Regions from separate parts of the Pseudonocardia lutea genome, predicted to be linked through region 1. Evidence: riboswitches for the same ligand, from Rfam matches in the RefSeq annotation. Region 1 holds a riboswitch; each other region holds the start of a gene.
The links. A riboswitch is a leader RNA that binds a small molecule or an ion and turns the genes downstream of it on or off. The one in region 1 is predicted to bind S-adenosylmethionine.
Positions count from the first base shown of each region.

Region 1 (5,729 bases):
CACGTGGACTTCTGCCGCACCGAGGCCGCCCCTTTGTCGGTGACGACCATTGCGTCCGCCCACCGGCGGTACTGCCGGCCGCACGGATGCCCCGTCGCCCCGATCCTGCGTCCTCCCGGAGCACAGCCATGTCTGCACCCGTTCCTCCCGACCCGACCTTCCCGACCTTCCCGACGAGCCTCGACGACCGCCACGCCGACCTCGGCGATCGGCTCCTCGCCTCGCTCGAGGCGCTGGTCGAACGGCACCGGGGGCGTTCGAGCGGCGACGACACCGCCGACGGCGAACTGATCGCGGTCGAGGCGGCCCACCGGCGCCTGGTGGTCCGCGTCGCTTCGCCGCGCATGCGGAGCTGACGCCGACACCGGGAGCAGGTCGCCGCGCTCAAGCAGGGTCCGAGGCGTATTGACCCGGGTGACGCTGAGGGCCGACACATCCGCGTCGACGACCCGGTCGAGGCGCTGCGCCTCTAGCGGTTGTCGTACGCCGCGCGAGCGGCGTCGATGTGCGGCAGGTGCGTGATGCTCCACTCGATCAGTGGCGCGGTGGCTTCGCGCAGGGTTCGACCCATCGTGGTCAGCTCGTAGCTGACGTGCGGTGGCATGACGTTGTGGACAGTGCGCGTCAGGATGCCGTCGCGCTCGAGGTCGCGCAGTGTCACGGTGAGCATGCGCTGGCTGATGCCGTCGATGGCCCGCTTGAGCTCGGTGAAGCGCCGCGGTCCGTCCTTGAGCATGCGGACGATCAACAGTGCCCACTTGTCCCCGACGATCCCGAGGACTTCGCGGGCTTGGCACGGGTCCTGCATGGTTACCTCCTGAGAACCGGGGCACCGGAAAGTGCCGTATTGCCCGGTGCGCGTCGTGGGGATGACGATGTTTCGGTTACCAAAGGGTACCGAGGCACGAGGAGGAACCGACGACGATGGCCACGTTTCTGCTGGTGCACGGCGCCTGGCACAGCGGGCGGAGCTGGGACCGGGTGGTCCCGCTGCTGGAGTCGGCCGGGCACCGGGTGCTCGCGCCGTCGCTGACCGGTTACGGCGACAAGGCGCACCTGCTGGGCCCTGAGGTCGGGCTCGGTACTCACGTCGAGGACGTCGCCGGTCTGATCGAGAGCGAGCGTCTCGACGGCGTCGTGCTCGTCGGGCACAGCTACGCCGGGATGGTCATCTCGGGGGTCGCCAACCGGGTCCCGGAGCGGATTGCGCATCTGGTGTTCCTCGACGCGATGGTCCCCGAGGACGGCGAAAGCGCAGTCGACGTCCTTCCGGTCACCAAGCAGCTGATCGAGGTCGCCGTGGACGGCTGGCGCGTTCCGCCGATGCCGGAGCAGCCGCCACCCCTCGGCCTGTTCGGGGTCACCGATCCCGACGACGTCGCCTGGTTGCGCTCGATCCTGTCGGACCACCCGGTGCGGTGCCTTGAGGAGCCGGTCAGATTGGACGCGCCGGCCGCGCGCACGATCCCGCGCACGCACATCCACTGCGTCGGGGGTCGGCCTGCGGGCATCACCCGGCGTCCCGTCCCGGCTGGCGAGCGGGTGCGTGAGCTGCCGACCGGCCACGACTGCATGATCACCATGCCCGCCGAGCTCACCGGGCTGCTGCTCGAGGCAGCGGCCTGACAACGGCGCCGACATCGGTTCGTGGGGAAGCTCGGGTCGAGTGTGCACGTGCCGGATCGGGGCCATGGCGAGCGACCTCGGCGACCTGGGCGGCATGGTTCCTGGCCGCCCGGCCGCGGCTCGCCACCGCGGCGAGCGGGTCGGTGATCACTGTGGGATGCCTGTTCCCGTTGGCGCTGGTCGGCCTCCGCCCGCTCACCCGTCGGCGCCGGCGTGGACGTAGGCCGTGGGAGGGACCGCCCCTCGGTTCTTGGTGCTGGGCTTCGATCCCGTCAGGGCAGGCCGTCGCCCGGCGGCGGCGTCCGGTGCAAGAGATGGTCGCCGATCGTGCGGGCTGCGTGGGCGGCCGGATCGTGGCTGGCCACGGTGCGGGCGTTACGCCAGTGGCGGTCCAGCCCGGCGGAGGTGAGGGTGGCCGACGCGCCGGCGGCGTCGAAGACGATCGTGGCCGCCCCCTGGGCGGCGCGGTCGGCCGCCACCTTCGCCTGCGTGACCTCGATAGCGGCTGCGGCGAGTTCCTCGGGCGTGCGGTGTCCGGCCGCGGCGTCGAGGGCACGCGCTGCACTGAGCACCACGGAGCGGGCGGTGTAGGCGAGGACGCCGGCCTCGCCGACCGCGGCCTGGACGAAGGGGTCCTCGGCGGCCCGCTCGGCCTCGGCCGTCTGCGCGGTGCGTGGGTTGGCGCGGGTGAAGGCGGTGATGTCGGAGACCGCGCCCGTGGCGATCCCGGCCGCAACCGCAGCAAGGTGCAGGGCACGGAAGCTGGAGGTCACGGTCGGTCCGGAGCGCCCTGGTACGGCGTGCAGCACGTCGGCGGGGTCCACCTCGACGTCGGTGAACACGGCTGACCCGGTGGCGGTCAGGCGTTGCCCCATTCCTTCCCAGTCGTCCCACAGCTCGATGCCGGGGGCGTCGGCGGGCACGAGGACCCAGACTGGTCGGTCGTCCTCGTCGCGGGCGAGGACGGTGAGGTGGGTGGCGAACAGCCCGCCGGTGGCGTAGTGCTTCTCGCCGGTGAGGAGGAGGCGCCCGCCCGTGTGCCGCAGTCGGGTCCCCACGTCGAAGGGCCGAGAGCCGGTGCGTTCTGAGGTCGCCTCGCCGATCAACACGCCGCGCACGGCGCGGAGCCGGCGGGCGGCGTCGGGGACGTCGGGCTCGAGGAGCCGTTCGACATGAACGAAATGAGGGCGGGTGGCCTGGGCGACGTTGGAGTCGGCCGCGGCGAGTCGCACCACGGTCCGGACGACGTCGGCGATCGACCCGCCTGCCCCGCCCAGGGCGACCGGGACGCGCAGCGAGCCCAGCCCGGAGTCGCGGAAGGCCTGCATCTCACGGTAGGGCAGGGTGCGCTGTTCCTCGCGGCCGCGTGAGCCGGCCCGGACGCTGTCGGCGAGGGCGGGAAGCACTCGCGTGAGGAGCTCGTGGCGGTCGCTCGTGGCGTGCGCACGCCCGGGGGCTTCGCCGTGGCAGGCGCGACGGGTCAGCGGGTCACGGGTGGGCATGGGTCCTTCCGGGGGGTGATCGGTCGGCGGTCGGGATGCCGACAGATCGCGCTCGCCTGTCGTCGGAGATCGACGTGGCGGCGCGCCCGGAAGAGCGGCCGAAGGGCCTCGGACGGTGCCATCGCTCGGATGGTCGCACGAGCGAGGCGCGCGGCGGAACCGCCCGGCGTGGGCCCGGCCACTGCGCGGTGGGCCGTCGAGTGTGGTCCACCACGGAGGTCCGGTTACATCTCCCGGCGTCGGATGTCCGAACCTTCCTCCGGCGCCGGGCTCGGTGTTTCTCCTGGTGGGAACGTCCGGGTGACTGTCCGGACAGGTCGGCGCCCGGCACGGCGGTGGGGCTCACAGATGTCGTTCGGACCCTTGACTCACGTGCGGTCGTGATCCCTAGAGTGAGTTCGGGCCCACGGGCCACACCCATCCAGAGCGGCCGAGAGACCCGGCTCGACGACGCCGCAGCAACCCCCCGCTTGACGGGTGCGGGTGCTACCGCCGGGAGCGATGGAGGAGCGATGTTCGTCGGGGTGCGGCGGCGGCACGTGGATCTCCTGCGCACGGCCAGCGCGGGCTGTCGGCCTCGAGGTGGTCTCGACAGCCCCGGCTGCCGGCGTGAGCCGTCGTAGTCGGTCCACTTCCGCTTCGGAGGAGCTCTCAATGACCTGCGCCCCGTCCTCGAGTGCGGCGACGTGAGCGCGTCGTCGCCGTCCGAGGCCGCACCGGCTCCGCCCGCACCCGGCCCTACACGGCAGCGCGGTGCCACGGTCTGGCTGACCGGTCTGCCCAGCGCGGGCAAGTCCACGATCGCGCACGCCTGCGAGCCCAGGCTCCGCGCTCGTGGGTTGCGGGTCGAGGTGCTCGACGGCGACGCCGTCCGGCCGCACCTGGCCGCGGCCCGCGGGTACTCCCGCGAGGACCGCGCGATCAACATCCGCCGGATCGGTTGGGTGGCGGAGCTGCTGGCGCGAAACGGGGTGCTGGTGCTGGTATCGGCCATCGCGCCCTTCCGGGACGTGCGGGACGAGGTCCGTGCAGCGCACGCCGACAAGGGCACCGAGTTCGTCGAGGTGCACGTCAGCACCCCGGTGGAGATTGCGTCCGAACGCGACGTCAAGGGCCTCTACGCCCGCCAGCGCGTCGGCGAGATCTCCGGCCTCACCGGCGTCGACGACCCCTACGAGGTGCCGCTGGAGCCCGACCTCGTCATCCCCGCCCACGAGCAGCCGGTGGAGAACTCGGTCGCGCTGCTGCTCGCGCACCTGACCGACCGCGGGCTGACGGGCCCGGCCACACCCGAGGAGTCCTTGAGTTGAGCACCGCCCCTGAATCTCCGCCGTTGCTGCCGATCCCACGGTGGGAGGACGCCGCGGTCGCGGTGGCGGCTCCCGGCGCCGGTGCCGGCAACTGGGTGGGGGCTCCGAGCGTCGTCCTCGCCGACGGCGTCTACCACGCCGCCTACCGGTTGCGTGCCCCGTTGGGACACGGCCGCGGCCTGGCCACCGTTCTCGCCCGCTCGACGGACGGGATCCGGTTCACCGAGGTCGCCCGGGTGACCAAGGAGCGCTTCGGGGCGGAGTCGCTGGAGCGCCCGGCCCTGGTCCGCACGCCGGAGGGGCGGTGGCGGCTCTACGTCAGCTGTGCCACGCCCGGGAGCAAGCACTGGTGGGTCGACGTCCTGGAGGCCGACGCCCCCGAGGAGCTGGCCGAGGCGCCGCGCCGCACGGTCCTGCCCGGCGACGAGCGGCACGCCGTGAAGGACCCGGTGATCGTCATCGAGGGCGGGCGCTGGCATCTGTGGGCGTCGGTCCATCCGCTCGACGTGCCGGCGCACGAGGACCGGATGACCACCGAGTACTACACCAGCACGGACGGCCTGGCCTGGCGGCACGAGGGCACCGCGCTCGAGCCGCGCGCGGGGCGGTGGGACGCGAGGGGGGTGCGGATCAGCGCCGTCTTCCGGGTCGACGGCCGCTGGGCCGCCACGTACGACGGCCGCGCCACGGCGGCGGAGAACTGGGAGGAGCGGACCGGCCTGGCCTACGCCACCGGGACCCCCGGTGTCTTCACCGCCCAGGGGCACGAGCCGGTCGCGGAGTCGCCCCATGCCGGGCACGGGCTGCGCTACCTCAGCGTGGTGCCACAGGTGGCCGGCGGGTACCGGCTCTACTACGAGGGCACCCGCGAGGACGGGGCGCACGAGCTGCGCACGGAGCTGCTGCTGCCGCCGGTCCGCTCCGCCGAACGGCGCCCGGCGGCGGCGGTCTGAGCCGGTGGGTTCGCGTCTGCCGGACTTCCTGCTGCTCGGGGCGCCGAAGTGCGGGACCTCCGCCCTGCACAACGCCCTGAGCGGCCACCCGCAGCTGTTCCTGTCCACCCCGAAGGAGCCGAAGTTCTTCCTCACCGACGGCCCACCGCCGGATTCCGGTGGAGGCCCCGGTGACCTCGCGACCTGGGGCGAGCACGTCTGGCGCCGGGACGAGTACGAGGCTCTGTTCACCGCTGCCGATCCCGACGCGTTGTGCGGCGAGTCGACGGTCTTCTACCTCTACGACCGCGACGCGCAGCGGCGGATCCGGGACCTCCTGCCCGGGGCCCGGCTGATCG
Region 1 is NZ_JBHSQK010000125.1:681-6,409, reverse strand. Features, by position in the region: gene ACFQH9_RS31480 (hypothetical protein) at 129-356, shown strand; gene ACFQH9_RS31475 (winged helix-turn-helix transcriptional regulator) at 470-808, opposite strand; gene ACFQH9_RS31470 (alpha/beta fold hydrolase) at 925-1,626, shown strand; gene ACFQH9_RS31465 (acyl-CoA dehydrogenase family protein) at 1,899-3,128, opposite strand; gene ACFQH9_RS31460 (putative leader peptide) at 3,107-3,250, opposite strand; SAM riboswitch class I at 3,543-3,636, shown strand; gene cysC (adenylyl-sulfate kinase) at 3,815-4,438, shown strand; gene ACFQH9_RS31450 (glycoside hydrolase family protein) at 4,435-5,391, shown strand; gene ACFQH9_RS31445 (sulfotransferase family protein) at 5,396-5,729, shown strand, end outside.

Region 2 (5,729 bases), on a different contig from region 1:
CGCGCCGCCGCCCTGTTCCGCGGTGGCCGACACGCCCGACGCCTGGCCGTGGTCCCGTTCCGGGACCGTGTCGATGCTGACGGGGTCGTTGACGGTGAGGACGATCGCGAGGCCGACGCCGTAGACCAGCAGGCCCGGCAGCAACCAGGGGTAGCCGCGCGCCCCGGCGCCCAGTGCCAGCAGGACGCCGGCGAGGGCGAGGCAACCGAACCCGACGACGAGGGGCGGCCGCCCGCCGGACCGGTCGTACCAGCGCCCGACCAGGGGGGCGAGGACCACCATGGGCACGGTGGTGGGGATCAGGGCCAGGCCCGCGACCGCGGGGTCCATCCCGAGATTGAGGATGAGCAGCAACGGGAAGATCAGCCCGAGGCCCATCTCGGCCATGCCGGCCAGGCCCTGGCTGATCGTGGCGCCGAGGTAGTTGCGGCTCCGGCGCAGCAGGGCGAAGTTCATCAGCGGGTCGTGGGCCCGCCGTTCGCGCAGCACGAACGCGGTGAACGCCACGACGCAGACGACCAGCGAGACGATCACCCCCGGCGAGCTCCAGCCCCACGCCGTGGTCTGCCCGAGCCCGAACACCAGGGCAACCAGCCCGACGCCGGCCGTGACCGCGCCGCTGAGATCGATGTGGGGGCGACCCGTCGACCGCGCGTCGGCGGGCACGGCGCGCACCGTGCAGACCAGCGTGACCACGAGGAGCGGAACGTTGATCAGGAGCACCGCACGCCAGCTGAGGGTCGAGGTCAGCACGCCGCCGATGGTGGGTCCCAGCGCACCGGCCACGGCGGCGATCCCGCCCATCGTGCCGAGGGCCCGGCCGGCCGCGTCGCGGGAGAAGGCCGAGCTGACGATGGCCACCGTCGTGGGCAGCATCAGCGCGCCCCCGGCGCCCTGCAGGATCCGGGCGGCGAGCAGCACCTCGAACGAGGGCGCCAGGCCGCCCAGCGCCGAGGCGCCCGCGAACAGGACCGATCCGGTCACGAAGACCTTGCGCCTGCCGAGCAGGTCGCCCAGCCGTCCCCCGAGGATCGTCAGGCCGGCCAGGGGCAGGAGGCTCGCGTTGAGCACCCACTGCACCGACTGCGAACCGACCCCGAGATCGTGGGCGATGTCGGGCAGGGCCAGCGGGACGGCGGTCTGGTCGATGAGGATCATCGCGTTGGCCAGCGTCATCGCGACCAGGACCAGCGTTCCTCGTCCGGACGTGCCGTCCTTCGCCATCCGCGCATCCCAACAGCTCCCCGGGCGTCGGGACAAGGGCACTTCCGACCGTCGTCACCGCCCGGTCGTCCAGTCGGAAACCCCCTCTCGTGGGTGAGCGACGGGCCGATGGGCCATTCTCGGCGCATGTCATCTGCCTCGGAGCCGCAGGCGACGGTGCCGGCCGTCCCGACACCGTCCGACGTCCGCGCGGCCTACCGCGAGGGGCTCGGGCCACGGGAACGGGCGGTCCTGTGGTCCTGGACGGGCTTCACCGCGACCTTCGCGGGGGTCCGTGGCATCACCCACAGCATCCGGCGTGGCGGCGGCCCGTTCCGGAACGTGTCGGTCGGGGGTGCACACCTGCACCACTACCTCTGGGGGATCGGCCTGCTGGCGGGGGTGGGCGCGGTCGCGGTGCGCGGCACCGACAGGACCCGGCGCCATCCCCTGGTCGCGCTGGCCTACGGCAGTGGCCTGGCGCTGATCGTCGACGAGTTCGCCCTGCTGCTGGACCTGAAGGACGTCTACTGGGAGCGCGAGGGGCGGATCTCGGTCGACCTGGGCGTCGGGCTCGTGGCGGCCGGGGGAACCTCGTTCAGCGCGTTGCCGATGCTGCGGCGGCTGCGCGCCGACCGCCGGCGAGGCGGCCGCCGACGGTGAATCGTCCGGACCTCGGCAGGCTGTCCGGCCGCGGTGTTCTCCCTGATGGACGGTGGCCCCGTCCTGTCCGGACAATCCCACGCGGCCTCGATCACACTCCTCACCCGGAGGATTGACGGGAGCGCCCTCCGGATCCGTAGAGTGAAGCCCGGCCCCACGGGGCCACACCATCCAGAGCGGCCGAGAGACCTGGCTCGACGACGCCGCAGCAACCCCCCGCTCGACGGGTGCGGGTGCTAAGGCCGGGAGCGATGGAGGAGTCATGTTTCTCGGGGTGCGGCGGCGCCACGTGGATCTCCTGCGCACGGCCAGCGCCGGCTGTCGGGGCTGACGAGGACCCGATCCCCGTTCCCCCTCCCGCAGGAGAGGTGTGCCCTCATGGCCCCCATCCACCTCGCCGTCGCGCTCGACGGCGCCGGCTGGCACCCCGCCGCCTGGCGCGAGCCCGGTGCCCGCCCCGATCTGCTCTTCACCGCCCGCTACTGGGCCGCCCTGGCCCGCGCCGCCGAGCGCGGCCTGCTCGACCTCGTCACGATCGAGGACGGCCTCGGCCTGCAGTCCGGTGATCACCTCGGCGCGTCCGACCGCCGCACCGACCAGGTCCGCGGGCGGCTCGACGCCGAGCTGGTCGCCGCGTTCGTCGCGCCGCTGACCCGCCACGTCGGGCTCGTCCCGACCGTCACCACCACGCACACCGAGCCCTTCCACGTCGCCTCGGCGATCTCCACGCTCGACCACGACAGCCGCGGCCGGGCCGGGTGGCGGGTGCAGACCTCGGCCCGCGCCGACGAGGCGCGGCACTTCGGCCGGCGCACCCTGCCGGAGATCCGCCGCGAGACGCTCGGCACCCCGGAGACCGCCGCCGCCGTCCAGGAGCTGTTCGACGAGGCGGCCGACGCCGTCGAGGTCGTGCGGCGGTTGTGGGACAGCTGGGAGGACGGCGCCGAGATCCGCGACGCCGCCACGAACCGGTTCCTCGACCGGGACAAGGTGCACACGATCGACTTCGCGGGGCGCTTCTTCTCGGTGCGCGGGCCGGCCATCGTGCCGCGACCGCCGCAGGGCCAGCCGCTGGTCGTCGCGCTCGCCCACGCCCGGGCCGCGTACGAGCTGGCCGCCCGCGCCGCGGACGTCGTGTTCACCACCCCGCAGGGCGCCGCCGACATCCCCGCGATCCTCGGCGAGATCCGCGCCGCACAGCACACGGTCGGGCGTACGCAGCCGGCGTTGCGCGTGCTCGCCGACCTCGTCGTGGTCCTCGACGCCGACGCGGACGCGGCGCACGCCCGCCTGCGCCGGCTGGAGGAGCGGAGCCCGCTGCGCTCCGACGCCGCAATGCTGGCCGGCACCCCGACCGCGCTCGCCGACCTGCTCGAGTCCTGGCGGGACGAAGGGGTCGACGGGTTCCGGCTGCGGCCGGCGGTCCTGCCCACCGACCTCGACGCGATCGTTGACGGGCTCGTACCGGAGCTGCAGGAGCGGGGCCTGTTCCGCACCGCCTACGAGCCCGGGACGCTGCGCGAGCGGTTCGGCCTGGAACGCCCGGCCAGCCGGTACGCGGGGGTGGCGGCGTGAGCGAGCGTGCGAGCGAACCATCGACGCCGCGCGGGAAGAGGCAGGTGATCCTCGGCGCCTACTTCCCGGGCGTCAACCACGACACCGTGTGGAGCGACCCGGCGTCGGGCAGCCACATCGACTTCGCGTCCTTCGAGCACTGGGCCCGCACCGCCGAGCGCGGCACGTTCGACCTGCTGTTCCTCGCCGAGGGGCTGCGGCTGCGCACCCGCGGCGGGCAGGTCTTCGACCAGGACGTCGTCGGACGGCCGGACACCTTCACGGTCCTGGCCTCGCTGGCCGCGGTGACCGAGCACATCGGGCTCACCGGCACGATCAACGCGACCTTCAACGAGCCCTACGAGCTGGCCCGCAGGTTCGCGACGCTGGACATCCTGTCCGGCGGGCGGGCCGCGTGGAACGTCGTGACCAGCTCCGACGCCGACACGGGGGAGAACTTCCGGCGCGGCGGGTTCCTGCAGCATTCGCAGCGGTACGAGCGCGCGGGGGAGACCCTCGACGCCGTCCGGGCGCTGTGGGACTCCTGGGGCTCCGACGCCGTCGTCGCCGACCCGGCGAGCGGGCGGTTCCTGCGTGACGGGCACGTGGGCGACTTCGCCTTCCGCGGCGCCCAGTTCGACATCGCCGGGCGCTTCAGCACCCCGCGCAGCCCGCAGGGCCATCCGGTGGTGCTGCAGGCGGGGGAGTCGCCGGCCGGCCGGGACTTCGCGGCCTCGCGCTCCGACGCGATCTTCTCCCGCTACCAGAAGTTCGACGAGGCCAGGGCCTTCTACGCCGACGTCAAGGCGCGGGTGGCGAAGTTCGGCCGGGCCCCCGACCAGGTCAAGATCCTGCCGTCGGCGTCGGTGATCCTGGGCGACACCGAGGCCGAGGCCCGCGACCGGCACCGGGACGTCCGCAGCCGGCAGGTCGACCCGTTCACCGCGATCGTGCTGGCCGAGATGGTGTGGAACCGCGACCTCTCGCAGGTCGACCCGGACGGCCCCGTCCCCGAGCTGGAGCCCACGCCCGAGGCGCCGAAGTGGATCCGCGGGCGCGCCCCGCTGACCCAGGACGCGCGCGCCACGGCCGAGGCCTGGCGCGCGCTCGGCCGGCGGCACGGCTGGTCGCTGCGCGAGGTCGTCACGCATGAGTTCGACAGGGCCGTGTTCGTCGGCACACCCGTGCAGGTCGCCGCCGAGATCGACCGGTACGTGCAGGACGACGCGGTCGACGGCTTCATCCTCGGCTCGTACGTCAGCCCCGCCGGCCTCGACGAGGTCGTGGAGAAGGTGGTCCCGCTGCTGCGCGACCGCGGCGTCCTGCGCGACCGCTACACCGGCTCCACGCTGCGCGAGAACCTCGGCCTGCGCCCACCCGCCGGCCTCGGCGAGCCGTCGGCCGACCGCACCACCGCCCGCACCGCCTCCTGAGCCCTCCGCTCCCACGCACCCCGGGCCTGCACGCCCGCCGGCCCGGGGCCCTCCCCGAAGGACTCCCATGACCGTCAGACCTCGCGGGCTGCTCCTGCCCGCACTGCTCTCCGCCGCCGCCGTCGTGCTGGCCGCGTGCGGCGACGCGAGCGGCCCCGCCTCCGGCGCCGACGCCGGCCCGCCGCAGGCCGGCGGCACGCTGCGCTTCGCCGTGTCCAGCGACCAGGGCTGCGTCGACCCGCAGCAGGTCGCCAGCAACGACACGATCTACTCACTGCGCCAGGTCGTCGACTCGCTCACCGACCAGGACCCCCGGACCGGGGAGCTCGAGCCCTGGCTCGCGACCTCCTGGCAGACCTCGCCCGACGCGAAGAGCTACACCTTCACCCTGCGCGACGGGGTGACCTTCTCCGACGGCACCCCGCTCGACGCGAACGCGGTCAAGGCCAACTTCGACCGGGTCCCGCAGATCGGCGCCCGCGGTACCCTCCCCAAGGGCTACCTCGCCGGCTACCAGGGCACGACCGTCACGAGCCCGACGCAGTTCACCGTGACCTTCAACCAGCCCAACGTGCAGTTCCTGCAGGGCACCTCGACCCACAGCCTGGGCATCCTGTCCCCGGCGACCGTCGCGAAGTCCGACGACGAGCGCTGCGCCTCGGTGATCGGCTCCGGCCCGTTCACCGTGGAGAACTACGTGAAGAACGCCTCGCTCACCCTGGCCAAGCGGCCCGGCTACAACTGGGGTTCGGCGCTCTTCGCCCACCAGGGCGAGGCCTACCTGGACACCGTCGAGTTCCGGATCGTGCCCGAGTCCGGTGTGCGGACCGGCAGCCTGCAGTCCGGCGAGGTCGACGCGATCGGCAGCATCGGCCA
Region 2 is NZ_JBHSQK010000071.1:36,460-42,188, forward strand. Features, by position in the region: gene ACFQH9_RS24610 (MFS transporter) at 1-1,224, opposite strand, end outside; gene ACFQH9_RS24615 (hypothetical protein) at 1,351-1,866, shown strand; SAM riboswitch class I at 2,031-2,124, shown strand; gene ACFQH9_RS24620 (LLM class flavin-dependent oxidoreductase) at 2,245-3,441, shown strand; gene ACFQH9_RS24625 (NtaA/DmoA family FMN-dependent monooxygenase) at 3,438-4,853, shown strand; gene ACFQH9_RS24630 (ABC transporter substrate-binding protein) at 4,921-5,729, shown strand, end outside.
Region 2: another riboswitch for S-adenosylmethionine. It lies ahead of ACFQH9_RS24620 (LLM class flavin-dependent oxidoreductase); the one in region 1 lies ahead of cysC (adenylyl-sulfate kinase).

Region 3 (5,729 bases), on a different contig from region 1:
CGACCCGGTCGTCGCCCGGGGGTGGGTCTACCACCCACGCCTGCGGGGAAACGACGGTGACGCGCCGACGGTGCGCCCGTCCACCCGACCGCGCAGGCCGAGCGGTGGGCCCCGCCGCTCGGCGACGGGGCCGTGCCGCCCGTGCCGCCCGTGCCGCCCGTGCCGCCCGGTCCGTCCGGGTTGCCCGGGGCCGCTCAGTGCTGTTCAGGGCTGTTCAGGGCTGTTCAGGGCTGTTCAGTGCCCGCAGGCCGCCCCGCCCGCCGCCGTGACCGCACCGAGGCCCAGCGGGTCGAGGTCGCGCGGGTCCGGGGTCGGGGTCCAGCGGCCGTCGACCTCCCGGTAGTCCCACTCCGGGCCGCCGGCGGCGATCGCGCGCACGGCCTCGACCAGCCGGTCCACGTCGGACCCGGTGGTGTTCAGGCCGAGGCTGACACGCACCGCGTCGGCCCCGCCGGCGAGGCGGGCGAGCAGCGGGTGGGCGCAGAAGCGGCCGTCGCGCACCCCGATGCCGTGCTCGGCGGACAGCGCGGCCGCGACGAGCCCGGCCGGGATGCCGGTGACGGTGAAGGAGGCGACGGCGACCCGGTCCGGGGCGTCGGCCCAGATCCGGAGCGGGCGGACGCCCGCGATCCCGGACAGCCCGCTGACCAGGCGGGCGAGCAGGGCCCGCTCGTGGGCGGGGGCGACCTCGTCGATCACCGGGTCCAGTGCGCGGCAGGCCGCGGCGATCGCGGCGGCGCCCAGGACGTTGGGTGTGCCGGCCTCGTGCCGGTGCGGCGCCGGGGCCCAGCTGACCTCCGCGGTCCGGTCCTCCACCCCGACCGAGCGCACTGCGCCGCCGCCGGCGAGGTACGGGGTGGCGACGTCGAGCCAGTCCCGCCGCCCGACCAGCGCGCCGGCGCCGTAGGGGGCGTAGAGCTTGTGCCCGGAGAGCACGACGTAGTCCACCTCGGACGCCGCGATGTCGACCCGGCGGTGCGGGGCGAGCTGGGCCGCGTCGAGCACCACGCGGGTGCCCGCGGCGTGGGCGATCGCGCAGATCTCGTCGATCGGCAGGATCTCGCCGGTGACGTTGGAGGCGCCGGTGATCGCCAGGAGCGCGGTCGGCTCGGCGGCGAGCGCGTCGCGCAGGAGGTCGAGCGTCTCGCCGACGGTGTCGGGCGCACGCACCACGCGGTGGTCGGTGCCGCGCCAGGCCAGCAGCGTGGCGTGGTGCTCGACGTCCAGGCACAGCGTCGCGCCGGGGACCGCGCCCGCGAGCAGGTTGAGCGCGTCCGTGGTGTTGCGGGTGAACACGACGACGTCGTCCGCCCGCGCCCCGACGAACCGGGCGACCGTCTCCCGCGCGCCCTCGAGGACCGCGGTGCAGACCTGCGAGGCGTAGCCGGCGCCGCGGTGCACGCTCGAGTAGTAGGGGAGGAGCTCGGCCACGTGGTCGGCGACGGCGCGCAGGGCGGGGGCGCTCGCGGCCAGGTCGAGGTTGGCGTAGGGCACCGTGCGGCCGTCCACCAGCGGGACCGGGAGGCCGGTGCCGACCAGCTCGGGCAGGGGAGCGGCGGGCGTCGACGCGGCGGAGGCGGCGGCCGTGGCGCGGGCCGGAGCCGCGGCGCAGCCCGGGGCCTCGGTGCAGGGCGGAGCGGTACGGACGTCGGACATCGTGGATCCTCCACGGATCACTCAGGACCCGGTACGGCACGAGGTGCCGGACGTCGGGGTCCGCGCTTGCCGGCCGCGGGTCCGCGGCGGCCCGGTCGTCACCCGGAGCACCCCACCGCGGAGGAGGGTTGCCGGCCAGCGAGCCGGGGCTTGGCGCTGGCGCTCTTGACCTGACGACGACGGTAGGTGCCGATCCGCGGAACGGTCAAGTGTGATCCGGGCCGCGGAATCGGGAGCGGGAATGACCGGACATTGCGGTCGCGGATGTTCCAGATCGGCGCGAATTGTCCGGCCCTCGCTCGATCCCGGCCATTCCCGCGGCATTTCCGATCCGTTTCCCCCGCGCCGGGAAGAACGCTCACGCTGGGTGGAGGGACGGCGGCGGTCTCCCATCACCCGATCGAGGGGGACGGCGGCGAATCGCCAGGTCGGCCAAGGCGAGTCGTGATCGGTTCCCGAGATCGCCGACACGATCGCGTGAAGATTCCGCGCCGCATCACACCGCGCACCCGGCCCGTTCCGGGGCTCCGAGAGGTCGGATTACGGTGACCTGGGCCACGAGAACGGGTCCGAAATGAGGCCGGAACGGTGTGGGACGACCCTCTGTCCGACCCCGCTGGTCACCACTGCTCCACAGGGGTGACACAGTTCCGGTCATGCGCCTCACCGACCGCTTCGCCTATCGACGTCACGTCGATCTGCGTCGCGTCGCGAGCGCACTGTGTAGCGCGCCGGTGAACTGAAGGCCCGGGCCGTCCGGCCCCGCCCTCTTCCCCCTCGCGACCCCGCTCCGGCACCCGCCGTCCCGTCCGCCCGGCCCCGACCGGGCCGCCGACCGGTGTGCCAGGCCTCGCCCACCGCCGCCCGCCCCGCCGCCGCCGGTCGGTCCACATCGGACCGTCGGTGCGGTGTTCGGGCGCCGGTCCGCCGCCGTCCGCTCCCCGATGAGAAGAAGTGGAGACATCGTCGTGCCCCGACACCGACGACACCGACCATCCCGGTCGGCCCTGACCCGGCTCGCCGGGTCCGCGACCCTGGCGGGCGCCGCCGTGGTCGGCCTGACCGGCCCGGCCCAGGCCGCCACCCCGGACCTGGTGCCGGACCTCGCCCCGCTGCTCACCGCCCATTACGACGAGGAACCCGCACCCGCGCCGGAGGCCCCGTACGTCGAGCCGTCGTCCACGGCGTTCGGCGAGGGCGACCTGCTGAACCAGGGCCGGGACCTCGCTCCCGCGGGCGTCCCGCTCGCCGGCCTGACCCAGTCGGCGGTGGGCGCGCCCAGCCGACTCCTGCCGAGCTGAGGCCCGGGATGCGTGCACCGAAGAAGATCCTGCTCGGGCTGCTGGCCCTGGGGGTCGTCGCCGGGGTGACCACCATCCCCGGCGGCGACGCGTACGCCGACGTCGAGACCGTCAGGTCCGCCGTGAAGGGGGCCGACGGCAAGGACTACTGGGTCGAGAACAACATCGACACCGACGCCGCGGAGGACTCCCGCGACGGGTCGACGCGACCGGAGTACATGGTCGTGTGGGCCGGTGACGAGAACGTCGCCGACACGGTGGTCCCGGACGTCAAGAACCTGCCGGGGTCGCTGGCGAACCCGACCGACAAGGTGCGCAACGCGCTGCCGGGGCCGGACTTCATGGCGGTCGTCGACGTCACGAAGGGCTCGCCCGGCTACGGCAAGGTCGTCAACACGGCGACCGTCGGTCCGCTGGTCGAGAACGAGCCGCACCACATGCAGTACTCGTGGCGCAAGGGCGACAAGATCTACGCGGGTGGCCTCTACTCGGCGGCCACCTACGTCTTCGACGTGTCCGCGCTGCCGGAGCTCAAGCTCTCCGGCATCAGCCTCCCCAGCCAAACCCTCTGCGGGTCGGTGCCGGACGCGTACTGGGTTCTGAAGGACGGAACGGCCTACGGCACGTACATGGGCGGGCCGGTCGTGCCCGGGCCGTGCACGTACTCCCACGGCGAGGTGCGGACCGGCAACGGTTTCGCCGGGACCCCCGGTGAGGTCGTCCGCTTCGGGCCGGACGGGCAGAAGCTGGTCGAGGCCCCGGCCGCGACCACCACGCCCGAGGACCCGACGCAGTGCCTCAACATGCCCGCGCTCGGCCAGCCCAGCTGCGCCAACCCGCACGGCATCCAGGTCCGCGAGGACCTGAAGACGATGGTCACGAGTGACTACGCCGAGCCGCGGACGATCATCCTCGACCCGGTCAAGGCGCCGTCGCCCTACCTGCGCCGGCCGACCGTCCGGACGTGGGACATCTCCGACCTGAACAACCCGAAGGTCAAGTCGGTGTCCTACCTGCCGACCGGTCCGCGGTCGAACGGCCAGGACCCGCTGCACAACGAGAACCGTGCGGCGATGGAGACCACGGTGACCAACCTGCCGGGTCACAAGGGCGCCTTCGCCCAGACCATGCAGGGCGGCGCGCTGTTCTACACGCCGGACATCACCGCGCCGGAGCCGCAGTGGCGGGAGATCTACGACCTCTCCGCCGCGGTGAAGGAGCTCGACCCGAAGGCCGGGGACAACGGCGGCCCGAGCTCGAACGGCGGATGGCTGCAGACCAGTCCCGACGACAAGACGCTGTACCACGCCATCATCGGCCGCAAGCCCGGCGCGCTGGGCAAGGACGACCCCGGTACCGCCGGCGGCGTGATCGCACTCGACATCGAGAAGCTGGTCGAGGCGGGCGACAAGGCGACCTGCTCGATCGACACCACCGACGAGATCGCCGGCGGTGGCGCGGAGTCCGACTGCCCGACGCTCAAGGGGCACCAGGTCATCAACCCCGGCAAGGCCGCGGGCGGCCCGCACTGGGGTGCCCTGGACAACCTCGAGCTGGGTGACGACGGCTTCTACCACGAGACCGACCGGCCCAAGCGCCTGGCGACCACGAACTACTTCGTGGCCCGCACCGGCACCGACGGCGACCACAAGGTCTGCCTCGTGGACATCGCCGAGGACGGCGAGCTGAAGCTCGACGAGGACTTCAAGGACGAGAACACGGGTGACACCTGCCTCTCGTTCAACCGGGAGCGCTGGCCGCACGGCGCCTTCGGCAACGCGAAGCCCCACTCGATGCTGTTCGTGGCGAACGATGCCGACATCAGGTGACACCCGGCACCGGGTCTCCCGGTCGCGGCGCGCCCCGGTGCGCCGCGGCCGGGCGGCCGCCGCCGGCATGGTCGGCTCGGTGGTGGTGCTCCCGCTCGCCCTCGTGGCGGGCGGGGGCACCGCCCTCGCCGACACCGCGACCCCGGCCGCCCGTGCGGCGGCGGCCCTGGGGGAGCAGGCGGGTCCCGTGGCGGTGGTGCTGCGGGTGGCGCTGCTGGCGGGGATGGCGGTCGCGGGTGGCATCGCCCTGGTGCACGGACTGCTGGGCCGCCGGACGCCGCGGGGGTCCTCCACCGGCCTGCTCGGCGGGCAGGCGCCGCGCGGGCTGCTGGTGACGGCCTGGGTCGCGGCGGGCGTCGTGGCCGCCGCGGCCGAGGTCACGCACCTGGCGGGCTCGGTGTCGGTGCTCGGCACCGTCGCGCACGTGGTCCTCGGGCTGCTGGCCGCGGCCCTGCTCGGGGTCCGCTGGTCGGCCGTGCCCGGCGCGCTGCTGCTGGGGCTGCTCGCCGCCCAGCTCGGGTCGGCGCACACCGGGCTCGCGTTCGCGCTCGACGCGACCTACGCCGTCGCGTCGGGGATGCTCGTCGGGGCCACGGCGGTCGCCGCCGCCGGTGCGCGACGGGCGGGACCCGTGGTCGGGCCGCGTGCGGAGTACCCCGCGGGCCCGGACGGATCGTCGCGGCCCGGTCCGCCCGGGCGGCCGGGATCCGCGTCGGCCGGGAGCGGGGTGCCGGCGACCGGGGCGCGCAGTCGCGCGGCCGCGGAGGCGCCGACGGTGCCGTTCACGGCCGTGTCCCCCGAGGGCGAGGCAGAGCCGGAGGCAGAGGTGGGACGGGACGCGCGCCCGCGGTCCGGGGTGCTCGCCCGGGTCGCGATCACCGCGGGGCTGGTCGCCGTCGCCACCGGGGTCGTCCAGGTCGTCGTCAGCGGGCCGGACACGGTC
Region 3 is NZ_JBHSQK010000017.1:24,424-30,152, reverse strand. Features, by position in the region: gene ACFQH9_RS09030 (aminotransferase class V-fold PLP-dependent enzyme) at 235-1,656, opposite strand; SAM riboswitch class IV at 1,714-1,827, opposite strand; gene ACFQH9_RS09025 (putative leader peptide) at 2,313-2,399, shown strand; gene ACFQH9_RS09020 (hypothetical protein) at 2,625-2,957, shown strand; gene ACFQH9_RS09015 (hypothetical protein) at 2,966-4,786, shown strand; gene ACFQH9_RS09010 (hypothetical protein) at 4,770-5,729, shown strand, end outside.
Region 3: another riboswitch for S-adenosylmethionine. It lies ahead of ACFQH9_RS09030 (aminotransferase class V-fold PLP-dependent enzyme); the one in region 1 lies ahead of cysC (adenylyl-sulfate kinase).

Region 4 (5,729 bases), on a different contig from region 1:
CCAGGAGCCGGCCGGCGCGCTGCACCGGATCGCACGGCAGGCCGGGGAGGCCGGTGCGCCCGTGCTGGAACTGACCGCGGGCCGGCGCCTCACCTGGCCCGCCCTCACGCTCGACGTCCTGGCCCCCGCCCGGGCGCCGGAGTACGTCGACGGGGAGGACGGCACGGCCGTCAACAACACGTCGGTCGTGCTCCGCGCGACCACCCCGGCAGGGCGGATCCTGCTGACCGGCGACGTCGAGCTCGACGCCCAGGCCGAGCTCCTGCACGGCGGCGCGGACCTGCGGGCGGAGGTGCTCAAGGTGCCGCACCACGGCTCCCGCGCCACGAGCCCGGAGTTCCTGCGGGCCGTCGCGCCGCGGGTCGCGCTGGTCAGCGTGGGCGCGGGCAACTCCTACCGGCACCCGAACCCGGGGCTGCTCGACCTGCTGACGGCGTCGGGGGCCGTCGTGCGGCGCACGGACCTCTCCGGCGACGTGGCCTTCACCCGTGCCGACGAGCTGGTCGCGCGCGGGGACCCGCTCCCGGCCCCGCGCCGCTCCCGGGCGGGCCGCCGTGCGCGTCGCCGGGTCCCGAGGACGACGGCGGGCCCGGAGGAACACGTCCCCCGGGCCCGGCCTTCGTCGTGGCGCGCCGGCTCAGCGCCCCTCGAGCGCCTCGCGGACGGCCTTGCTGGTCGCCGGCACCGTCGCGGTCGGACGGGCGTGGGCGGACACGGCGTCGAGCGTCTTGAGGCCGTCGCCGGTGATCAGCAGGACGGTCTCGGCGTCCGGGTCGATCCTGCCGGCCTCGATCAGCTTCTTCGCGGTCGCGACGGTGACACCGCCCGCGGTCTCGGCGAACACGCCCTCGGTGCGGGCGAGCAGCCGGATGCCCTCGACGACCTCCTCGTCCGTGACGTGCCCGACGGCGCCACCGGTGCGGCGCACGGAGTCGAGGACGTACGGGCCGTCGGCCGGGTTGCCGATCGCCAGCGAGCGGGCGATGGTGTCCGGCCGGACGGGCTGGATGACGTCGTGGCCCTGCTCGAAGGCCGAGGCGACGGGCGAGCAGCCGGTCGCCTGGGCGCCGAAGATCGTGTAGGGCTTCTCCTCGACCAGGCCGAGCCGGACGAACTCGCCGAACCCCTTGTCGACCTTGGTGAGCTGCGAGCCGGAGGCGACGGGGACGACGATCTGGTCGGGCAGGCGCCAGCCGAGCTGCTCGGCGACCTCGTAGCCCAGGGTCTTGGAGCCCTCGGCGTAGTAGGGGCGGACGTTCACGTTCACGAACGCCCACTCCTCGTGCTCCGCGGCGAGCTCGGTGGCGAGCCGGTTCACGTCGTCGTAGTTGCCGTCGACGGCGAGGAGGGTGCCGCCGTAGACCGCCGTCGTGGTGATCTTGGCCTGCTCCAGCGAGGAGGGGATCAGCACGACCGAGTCCCAGCCGGCCCGGGCGGCCGCCGCGGCCACGGCGTTGGCCAGGTTGCCGGTGGAGGGGCAGCAGAGCACGGAGAAGCCCAGCTCACGGGCCGCGGCCAGGGCGACGGCGACGACCCGGTCCTTGAAGGAGTGCGTGGGGTTGCCGGTGTCGTCCTTCACCCACAGCTTGCGGAGCCCGAGCTCCGCGGCGAGCCGGTCCGCCTGGATGAGCCGGGTGAAGCCGGGCTCGGTGTTCGGGAAGGCCTGCACGTTCGCCGGGACCGGGAGGAGGTCCTTGTAGCGCCAGATCGACTTGGGGCCGGCCTCGATGGACTCCCGCGTGACCTTCGGGAAGTCGTAGGCGATCTCGAGCGGGCCGAAGCACTGCGGACACGCGAACTCCGCGGCGAGCGGCGTCCGGTGGCCGCACTCGCGACAGGAGAGCGCAACGGCGGAGCCGAGGTCGAAGGTGGTGCCGGCAGGCGTGTCTGCAGTGAGAGTCATCAGATCTCCTCATCTGTCCCGCTGGCGCGGGCCGGAATTGGCACCTGGTCCGTCGACGTGCAGGCACCGCGGGGTGCACTGCGCGGATCGTCGTTCGACGCCGGTTGCCGGGGCTTCGTCGGGCCGTTCCCTCTGCCCCTCTGGATGAGCCATATGCGGTTGTGCCGTGCCGGCCCCGTGCGCGGAGCGAGCGCGACGCCCGGATCGATCCGGACGCCCTGCACGGTACGGCACGCGGGGCGCCCGGATCCAGCCGGCCGTCGGATGTGGGAGGCGTGTCACGGATCGTCGGTGTCGTGCGCGACGATGGCGCCCGGGCCCGGGCCGCCCGGGCCCCGGTGCACCACGACCCCGCGCGCCGCCCCCCGCGACGCGTGCGAGAGGAGTTCGGCCCATGCCGGCCACGAAGCCGCCCGCCCCCGTGCAGCTCGTCGTGGGCGAGGAGGAGCTGCTGGTCGAGCGCGCCGTGAGCGAGATCCTCCGCGCCGCCCGCGCGGTCGACCCCGAGACCGACATCCGCCGGTTCCGCCCCGCCGAGCTCACCCCCGGCGAGCTGGTCGGGCACCTGAGCCCCTCGCTGTTCGCGGAGGGCCGGATCGTGGTGATCCAGGGGGCGCACGAGGCGGGCAAGGACCTCGCCGCGGCGATCCTGGCGTACGCGGCGGAGCCGGCCGACGGCATCGTGCTGGTCGCCGTGCACGCGGGCGGGGCCCGCGGCAAGCAGCTGGCGGACGACCTGCGCAGGGCCGGCGCGGCCGTGACCAAGTGCGACCGGCTCACCCGTCCCGAGGAGCGCGCCGAGTTCGTGCGGGCCGAGGTGCGGCGGGCCGGCGGCACGATCACCGCCGAGGCCGTGAGCGTGCTGCTCGAGGCGGTCGGCTCGGACCTGCGGGAACTGGCGTCGGCCACGAACCAGTTGGTCTCCGACACCGGCGGGCAGGTCGACGGCCAGGCCGTGCGCCGGTACCACCGCGGCCGCGCCGAGTCGTCGGGCTTCGCGGTGGCGGACAAGGCCGTCGCCGGGGACCGGGCGGGCGCGCTGGAGGCGTTGCGCTGGGCGCTGGTGCTGGGCGTCGCGCCGGTGCTGGTCGCCGACGCCCTGGCCGACGCGGTGCGCACGCTGGCCAAGGTCGGCGCGGCCGGTCGCGGCGACCCGAACCGCCTGGCGGGCAGCCTCGGCATGCCGCCCTGGAAGATCCGCAAGGCGCAGGGGCAGGTGCGGGCGTGGCGGCCCGCCGGCCTCGCGACGGCGATCGCGGCGACCGCGCAGGTCAACGCGGACGTCAAGGGAGCGGCCGCGGACCCCGCCTACGCCCTGGAACGCGCCGTCCTCGCGGTCGTCGAAGCCCGCGGCACCGGCTGACTCGCCGCGGCCGACCCCGACGCCGCCCGAGAACGCGTCGACGGCCCTGCCCCACGGGAAAGGGCAGCGCCGTCGACGGGAGCGCTCGACCGGGTCCGGTGGACGCCGGGAGCACGCGGGCGCGCCGGGCGCGCCCGCGGGATCAGGCGCCGATCTTGGCGACGCGCCGGGCGAGGGCCGACTTGCGGTTCGCGGCCTGGTTCTTGTGGATCACGCCCTTGCCGGCGGCCTTGTCCAGGGCGCGGGCGGCGGCGCGCTGCAGCTCGACGGCCTTCTCGGTCTCGCCGGCCTCGGCGGCCTCGCGGAACTTGCGGATCGCGGTCTTGACCGACGACTTGACCGACTTGTTGCGCTGACGGCGCTTCTCGTTGGTCTTGACCCGCTTGATCTGGGACTTGATGTTCGCCACGCTGGTGTGCCTCGAGTCTTCCTGGTGCTGGTACGTATCGGGGGGCTCAGGCGACCCCGACCGGTTCTCCACCGATGCGAGCGAGCACGCCGAGCACTCGGTCGTCCATGCTACAACCCGGCGCGGACGGCCCTGCACGGGCCCGCGCTCCGCGGGCCACGGAACCGGGATCGCACGGCGCGCGCCCCCACGACCGCCCCAAGACCGCCTCCACGCCGGTCCGGCGACCACGGCCCGCACGCCGCGAACGCGGCCACCCCGCGTGACCGTCTCGTAACGCGGACGTAGCACCGTCCCGTTGGCCCCGGCCAGGGGAAACGGTCAAGATGACCCCGTGAGCCGCGCAGTGGACCGCAGACCCGCAGGAGAGCCGGCACAGGACGACGGGGCCGCGACCACCGGCCCGACCAGCCACGCAGCCACCGGTGCGGCCACCCGGACGACCACCGACGCGAGGACCGACACGGCCGCCGCCACGGCCGCCAGGAACCGGACCGGCGCCACCAGGGCGTCCGGCACCAACGGGTCGGCCATCCCCGCCGCCACGGGCCGTGCCCGCGGCTCGGCCCTGTTCGACGGCTATCTGGAGCCCGGCCGTCCCAACCCGGACGCGTTCGACGAGATGTTCAACGCCGACGGCAGCGTCCGCGCGCCCTACCGGCACCTGCACGACGCGATCGCCCCCACCGCCGCCGCGGACCTGGCCGCCCGCGCGGAGGCGCTCGACCGGGCCTACATGGACCAGGGCATCACGTTCAGCCTGTCCGGCAAGGAACGCCCGTTCCCGCTGGACATCGTGCCGCGGGTGATCGGCGCGAGCGAGTGGAGCCGGCTGCAGCGCGGGATCGTGCAGCGGGTGAAGGCGCTGGAGGCCTTCCTCGCGGACGTCTACAACGACGCGCAGATCGTCCGCGACGGCGTGCTGCCGCGCCGGCTGATCACCAGCTGCGAGCACTTCAAGCGTGCGGCGCACCTGCTCAACCCGCCCAACGGCGTGCGCATCCACGTCGCCGGCATCGACCTGGTCCGCGACCAGGAGGGCACGTTCCGGGTGCTGGAGGACAACCTCCGCAACCCCTCCGGGGTCTCGTACGTGATGGAGAACCGCCGCACCATGGCGCGGGTCTTCCCCGACCTGTTCACCCGCCAGCGGGTGCGTGCGGTGGCCGACTACTCGACCCACCTGCTCCACGCCCTGCGCGCGGCCGCGGCGCCCAACGTCGCCGACCCGACGGTCGTCGTGCTGACCCCGGGCGTCTACAACTCCGCCTACTTCGAGCACTCGCTGCTGGCCCGGCAGATGGGCGTCGAGCTCGTCGAGGGCCGGGACCTGTTCTGCCGCGACAACGTCGTCTACATGCGCACGACCGAGGGCGAGCAGCAGGTCGACGTCGTGTACCGCCGGATCGACGACGACTTCCTCGACCCCCTGCAGTTCACGCCGACGAGCGTGCTGGGCGTCGCGGGGATCATGAACGCCGCCCGCGCGGGCAACGTCGTGATCGCCAACGCGGTGGGCAACGGGGTGGGCGACGACAAGCTCGTCTACACCTACGTCCCGCAGATGATCAAGTACTACCTCGACGAGAAGCCGGTCATCCCGAACGTCGCGACCTTCCGCTGCTGGCTGGACGAGGAGCGCGGGCACGTCCTCGACCGGCTCGACGAGCTGGTGCTCAAGCCGGTCGAGGGCTCGGGCGGGTACGGCATCCTGTTCGGCCCGGACGCCACGGCCAAGGAGCTGCAGAAGGCGCGCAGGGCGATCCGCGACGACCCGCGCGGCTGGATCGCCCAGCCCGTCGTCCAGCTGTCCACCGTGCCGACCAAGGTCGACGACCGGCTCGTGCCCCGGCACGTCGACCTGCGGCCCTTCGCGGTCAACGACGGCGAGGAGGTCTTCGTGCTGCCCGGCGGCCTGACCCGGGTGGCCCTGCCGAAGGGCAGCCTGGTGGTCAACTCCAGCCAGGGCGGCGGCTCGAAGGACACCTGGGTGCTGGCGGCGAGCCGGTCGAGCGAGGCCGAGCGGGAGCTGGGGGAGCGGGGGATCGCCGCCA
Region 4 is NZ_JBHSQK010000030.1:33,357-39,085, reverse strand. Features, by position in the region: partial or broken gene ACFQH9_RS13520 (ComEC/Rec2 family competence protein) at 1-316, shown strand, start outside; gene thrC (threonine synthase) at 638-1,903, opposite strand; SAM riboswitch class I at 1,910-2,054, opposite strand; gene holA (DNA polymerase III subunit delta) at 2,298-3,266, shown strand; gene rpsT (30S ribosomal protein S20) at 3,409-3,675, opposite strand; gene ACFQH9_RS13500 (circularly permuted type 2 ATP-grasp protein) at 4,208-5,729, shown strand, end outside.
Region 4: another riboswitch for S-adenosylmethionine. It lies ahead of thrC (threonine synthase); the one in region 1 lies ahead of cysC (adenylyl-sulfate kinase).